Regions from separate parts of the Photobacterium sp. TY1-4 genome, predicted to be linked through region 1. Evidence: predicted binding sites of a transcription regulator. Region 1 holds the regulator's gene; the other holds the start of a gene.

Evidence for each region. Region 1 encodes CRP, which controls carbon source genes, mostly activating them, when cyclic AMP is high. Its sites were predicted from a motif close to TGTGANNNNNNTCACA; they were not measured.
Region 2: the regulator CRP is predicted to act here: its motif matches at 1,564-1,579, upstream of nagE (N-acetylglucosamine-specific PTS transporter subunit IIBC).

Annotation. Positions count from the first base shown of each region.
Region 1 covers NZ_CP099734.1:264,889-268,355, reverse strand. Annotated here, with positions in the region: gene NH461_RS01260 (hydrolase) at 1-9, shown strand, start outside; gene NH461_RS01255 (YheU family protein) at 88-306, shown strand; gene NH461_RS01250 (phosphoribulokinase) at 415-1,284, shown strand; gene NH461_RS01245 (OsmC family protein) at 1,345-1,749, opposite strand; gene crp (cAMP-activated global transcriptional regulator CRP) at 2,023-2,655, shown strand; gene NH461_RS01235 (hypothetical protein) at 2,946-3,140, shown strand; gene NH461_RS01230 (DUF1338 domain-containing protein) at 3,333-3,467, opposite strand, start outside.
Region 2 covers NZ_CP099734.1:928,576-932,042, reverse strand. Annotated here, with positions in the region: gene nagE (N-acetylglucosamine-specific PTS transporter subunit IIBC) at 1-1,446, opposite strand, end outside; gene nagB (glucosamine-6-phosphate deaminase) at 1,699-2,499, shown strand; gene nagA (N-acetylglucosamine-6-phosphate deacetylase) at 2,517-3,467, shown strand, end outside.

The DNA.
Region 1 (3,467 bases):
GCCGGATGAGCGCGAAACCAAGGGGCTCTACAAGCGATGCAATTGTCAATATAATCGACCAATTCAATATCCCCTGGAGAGTTTGCAATGATTATTCCCTGGCAAGACATCGATCCTGAAACCCTGACCAACCTGATTGAACATTTCGTGCTGCGCGAAGGCACCGACTACGGCGAAAGCGAGCTCACGATGGCCGAGAAAGTCAGCCATGTTCGCCGCCAGCTGCAAAGCGGTGATGCCGTCATTGTGTTCTCCGAATTGCATGAAACGGTCGATATCAAACTACGCCGCCAACTGGACGCATAACACCGCCCGGCGGCGGTGACTCCCCTGCAAATTTAGCAATCCGGCTTGACCTGCCCCCTGCTCGCCTGTTAATAACTCTTTCCGTTATTGTTAACGACAGGGTTTGTCATGTCTGCAAAACATCCGATAATTGCCGTTACGGGCTCTTCGGGCGCCGGAACGTCGACGACTTCCGAAGCCTTTCGCAAAATGTTCAATATGATGGGCATCAATGCGGCCTGGCTGGAAGGCGACAGCTTCCACCGCTTTACCCGACCGGAAATGGACGTCGAGATCCGTAAGGCCAAAGAGCAAGGCCGGCATATCAGCTACTTTGGTCCTCAGGCCAATGACTTTGCCCAACTGGAAAACTTTTTCCGCCAGTACGGCAATGACGGCAGCGGCAAATTCCGCCGTTATCTCCACACCTTCGATGAGGCCGTGCCCTACAACCAAATGCCGGGCACCTTTACCCCCTGGCAGGATCTGCCGGAAAATACCAATGTGTTGTTCTATGAAGGACTGCACGGTGGGGTGGTAGATGGCGATATCAATGTCGCCCAGCATGTCGACCTGCTGATCGGCATGGTGCCGATCGTCAATCTGGAGTGGATTCAGAAAATTGTCCGTGATACCCGCGATCGGGGTCATTCCCGCGAAGCCGTGATGGACTCCGTGGTCCGTTCGATGGATGACTACCTCAACTACATTACCCCGCAGTTCTCACGCACCCATATCAACTTCCAGCGCGTGCCGACGGTCGACACCTCCAACCCGTTTACCGCCAAGGCGATCCCGAGCCTGGATGAGAGCTTTGTGGTGATCCGTTTTCGCGGGATCAAAAATGTCGATTTCCCGTACCTGCTGGCGATGATCCAGGGCTCGTTCATGTCGCGCCACAACACCCTGGTCGTGCCGGGCGGCAAGATGAGTTTCGCGATGGAGCTGATCATGGGCCCGCTGATCCAGCAGCTGATCGAAACCGGCAAGTTCGGCTAAATCCGCCCGCCCCGTATCAGAGCGTGACGAGAAGACCGGCTTCTCGTCACGCGAACATCCTTACGCCGGCACCACGGCATAGGAGTGAGTCATTTCCACCCCTTCGCCCAGCATCAGGCACACCGAGCAGTACTTCTCCAAAGAATCCGCCACGGTTTTGGCCACTAAGGCTTCGTCCAGATCATGGCCGGTGACAACAAAATGCAGGTTGGCGGTGGTAAAAATGCGCGGTGCCTGCTCCCGGCGGACCGAGGTAATTTGCGCTTCACAGCCGGTGATCTGCTGGCCGGCAGACTTCAGTCCGTCCACCACATCAACCGAGCTACAACCACCCGCAGCCATCAGGACCAGCTCCATCGGGCTGGGTGCTGTTGCCCCGCCATTGCCGTCCATCACCACGCTGTGACCGGAGTTGGACTGCCCCAAAAATGTCATCTCTTCGACCCATTTCACCCGTGATTGCATTGCTTACTCCTTACTACTGACAGGGGTTTCAGACACTATCTCACAACTGTGTGATCATGTGCACAGTTAGAACGGCAAAATGCCAATTTCAGATAGATCAATATCAAGAAAAACCCGGCGAAAAAAGATAAACTCTCAACTAATTATTCACGTGAGCTTGCAGCCCAGCGGCTGACTGGCATATCCTAGTCGGCGAACAATGTTATTGTGATGCCCAGCCGCGAATTATAGGGATGTCATTGCTGGGCAACAAACGCAGAGGAAGTTAGTAATATGGTTCCAGGTAAACCTCAAACAGATCCAACGCTAGAGTGGTTTCTTTCCCATTGCCACATTCATAAATACCCATCAAAGAGCACTTTGATCCATGCGGGCGAGAAAGCAGAAACTCTCTACTACATCGTCAAGGGTTCTGTTGCCGTATTGATCAAGGATGAAGAAGGCAAGGAGATGATCCTGTCTTACCTCAACCAGGGCGACTTCATTGGTGAGCTGGGCCTGTTCGAAGAAGGCCAGGAGCGTACCGCCTGGGTTCGTGCCAAAACCCCATGTGAAGTGGCTGAAATCTCATTCAAGAAATTCCGTCAGCTGATCCAGGTCAACCCGGATATCCTGATGCGTCTTTCTGCGCAAATGGCAAGCCGCCTGCAGGTCACCAGCCAAAAAGTCGGCGACCTGGCCTTCCTGGATGTGACCGGTCGTATTGCCCAGACGCTGCTGAACCTGGCCAAGCAGCCAGATGCCATGACCCACCCGGACGGCATGCAGATCAAGATCACCCGTCAGGAAATCGGTCAAATCGTCGGTTGTTCGCGTGAAACCGTCGGCCGTATCCTGAAGATGCTGGAAGAGCAGAACCTGATCTCTGCCCACGGCAAAACCATTGTGGTTTACGGCACCCGCTAAGCGCCGAGCCCATCCTATTTCAAAAGCCGCACCGGGTGCGGCTTTTTTCATTTCCGGCCTTGTTTCAGTTACAACGCTTTCTTCAATCCTGTGACCGCTGCGCCCTGCCGGCTCCTCCGGCTTGCACTCTGCCAATTTGATGCTACATTGAGCATATTGCGAAACCGCTATTCCGGTACTGGAGCATCCCCGGACGGGTAGCCTTTCAGCAGCAAACCACCGAATAATCACCGACGAAGAAAGCAGCCGCTTCGTCACACAGGATCAAGCAACCAACGAATTGTAACGATATGGATATCGAACGTTTTGCACCCAACACCAGCACCACCCCACCGACGGTGCTGCAAGCTCTGCCCGCCACTATCGAAATGACCGGATTCAGCGATCCGCGCCACTACCTGGCGCAGCAGCCCCCGTTGGATCCCGAAAGCCGCCACCAGGATCAGGAAACCGCCTGGGTGCCGCCGCTCGACAGCCAGCATTAGGCCAAGACCGTTGCAAAAAACGGTGAAAAAAATCGTAGCAAAATCCGTGGCATCGACATCAACGCCACGCTTGCTGAGCAGTCTGACGGACATAAAAAAAAGCCCGGGAATCTCTTCCCGGGCTGTGAATGTATTCACGAAGCAGCCGTGCCTCAATGGGCGAACATGAAGGCACAGCTCCTCAGCGCGCGATCACTGGTTGGTACTCTCGAAGATCTTATCCGCCGAGGCCTCAACGAAGCCGCGATACAGCTCGCCGTCTGCCGTCGGATAACGCTTGGCAAACTCATAGAAACCGCCCGGGATCTCCCGTACGCCGTCCAGGAA
Region 2 (3,467 bases), 660 kb from region 1:
AACACCCATCGCACCCAGCGCCTTCAGCGTTTTCTCATCCGCCAGGCTGCTGTCTTTCAGCGTCAGGCGCAGGCGGGTAATACAGGCATCGATGTTTTCCAGGTTGCCGTGGCCACCCAGCGCTTTGAGGTATTGCTTCGCCAGCTCACCGGTTTCCTGAGATCCCGTTACAGCTTCAGTTTCTTCACTGTCGTCATCTTCACGGCCTGGTGATTTCAGATTGAAGGCACGGATAGCCACACTGAAGGTCACAAAGTACAGGAAGAAGAAACCGATGCCGATCATCAGTAGCACCAGCGGCTTCGTTGCCAGACCCCAGTTCAGGGCAAAGTCGATCAGACCCGCAGAGAAGGTAAAGCCGTGCAGCGTCCCGAACATGTTGGCGACCACCAGAGACAGACCGGTGAAGACCGCATGCAGCGCATACAGTGCCGGTGCCAGGAAGACAAACATGAACTCCAGCGGCTCAGTGATCCCTGTCAGGAAAGAGCAGAATGCCACAGAACCCAGTGCACCCATCACTTGGCTGCGTTTTTGCTTCGGTGCAGCCAGGATCATCGCCAGCGCCGCGCCCGGCAGACCCCACATCATGATTGGGAAGAAGCCGTTCATAAATACGCCGGCAGATTTGTCGCCTGCGAAGAAGCGGTTCAGATCACCAGTGTTCACGGTTTCAGTAATGCCCTTCACAACAGCAGTCACTTCCGGAGTCACTGAGTTTTTAAACTCAAAGACATGTGATTGACCAACGACCAGTTGCTTCGCCAGCGCCGGGTCAACACACAGCTGAGTTGCACCATTCAAGATGGCAACCGGCTCGACATTGATCACCTGACAGCTTCCCATACCAAACCAGAAGTATGAGTTCAGAACATGGTGAAGACCAACAGGGATCAAGCCACGGTTCAACACACCGTAAACGAACTGACCAATCGCACCAGAGCTGGATACCGCATGTGCCAACGCGTCCAAACCGGCTTGAATATGCGGCCAAACTTCACCGGCAACAGCACCGAACACCAAGGCAAACAGACCGGACATGATAGGAACCAAGCGCTTCCCGGCAAAGAAACCCAACCACGGTGGCAGGCTGGTCATATGGAAACGATTATAAGAATGGCCGGCAATAATACCTGCAATAATGCCGCCGAAGAACGACATATTAATAGAAGGATCAATCGTTTTAGCAGTAACATCCAAGACGAAGTAAGCCACAGCACCAGCCAGGCCCGCCGCACCGGCACCATCTTTAGACAAACCAATCGCGATGCCGATCCCGAAGAGTAACGGCAACTGACCGAAGATTGCGCCACCCGCTTGCGCCATAAATGGAATATCGAACACATCCGCTTGTCCCAAGCGCAGTAACAGCCCGGCGACCGGAAGTACAGCAATGGGAAGCATTAACGCTTTACCCAGTTTTTGCATATATCCAAGAATATTCACCTTGATTCCCCCTGTGGTTTTCTCAGATGCGATAGGGATAACTTATTTTAGCTACCCGATTAAGTTATCAGCAGTGTAAGAGATTAATTTTGACCCGCAAATTAAAACCTCAACAATTGTGATCACTATCACCAGCTCAGGCCATGACAGAGCGATTTTGCTAGCCCGATCATAAAACTTATTTTATCATTCAAAACAAAGGATGAATCCGCTACGATTTTATTGTGTTTTCTACTGGAATGAGGTGTCACCGTGAGACTAATCCCACTGCAAGATGCGAAAGATGTTGGTCTGTGGTCAGCGCGCTATATCGCTGATCGTATTAATAAATTTCAACCTACAGCTGAACGTCCCTTTGTTCTGGGTCTGCCGACGGGCGGAACACCACTGGCGACATATAAGCGCTTGATTGAGCTTTATAAAGCCGGAGAAGTAAGTTTCAAGCACGTGGTGACCTTCAACATGGATGAGTATATCGGGATCCCGGCCGACCATCCGGAGTCATACCGTAGCTTCATGTATAATAACTTCTTTAACCATATTGATATTCAAGAAGAAAACATCAATTTGCTGAACGGCAACACCCTAGATCACGAGGCAGAATGCCAACGTTACGAGGCGAAAATTAAGTCCTACGGCAAAATTCACCTGTTCATGGGCGGCGTTGGGAATGACGGTCATATTGCCTTTAATGAGCCGGCTTCTTCTCTGTCTTCACGGACTCGGATCAAAACCCTGACCGAAGATACGCGCATCGCCAACTCCCGTTTCTTTGAAGGCGACATCAAGCAGGTTCCGAAATACGCCCTGACCATCGGGGTCGGCACCCTGCTCGACGCTGCTGAAATCATGATCCTGGTGACCGGCCATGCCAAAGCCCAGGCGCTCGAAGCGGCCGTTGAAGGCTCAGTCAACCACCTATGGACGGTTTCCGCCCTGCAACTGCATCCGAAATCGCTGATTGTCTGCGATGAGCCATCCACGCAGGAACTGAAAGTCAAAACCGTGAAATACTTCCAGGAACTGGAAGCTGACAATATCAAACACCTATAACCCGTAAGGAATTGTTCATGTACGCGCTTACCAACTGCCGTATTTTCACCGGAAGCGATGTGCTGAATCACCACGCCGTTATCATTGACGGCGTGAACATTCATGCTGTTTGCCCGGAAACCGAACTGCCTGACGGGATTGAGGTCCGCGATTTAGCGGGTGCCAACCTCGCGCCAGGCTTTATTGACCTGCAACTGAACGGCTGTGGCGGTGTCATGCTTAATGACGAGATCAACGCCGACACCATCCACACCATGCACCGCGCGAACCTGAAGTCCGGCTGCACCAGCTTTCTGCCGACGCTGATCACCTCGTCTGATGACGATATGAAAGCCGCCATCAAAGCCGCGCGCGACTATCACAGCCAGTACCAGAATCACTCGCTCGGCCTGCACCTGGAAGGGCCTTACCTGAACGTGATGAAAAAAGGCATCCACAGTGTCGATCACATTCGCCGCTCCGACGATGCCATGATCCGGACTCTGTGCGACAACGCCGACATCATCACCAAGGTTACCCTGGCGCCGGAACGCAACGATCACGACCATATTCGGCAACTGGCCGATGCCGGGATCATCGTCTCTGCCGGCCATACTAATGCCACCTATGTTGAGGCCCGCCAGGGATTTGAAGCCGGGATCACGTTTGCCACCCACCTGTTCAACGCCATGAGCCCGATTGCCGGCCGTGAGCCGGGTATGGTCGGCGCCATCTACGATACACCGGAGGTGTATACCGGGATCATCGCCGATGGCTTCCATGTCGATTATGCCAATATCCGCATGGCACATCGCCTGAAAGGGGACAAGCTGGTTCTGGTTACCGATGCAACCGCGCCTGCAGGAGCAGACATTGATCACTTTATTTTTGTCGGTAAGAAAGTATATTACCGGGATGGCAAGTGCGTTGATGAAAATGGCACACTTGGCGGCTCGGCACTGACCATGATTGAAGCAATTCAAAACAGT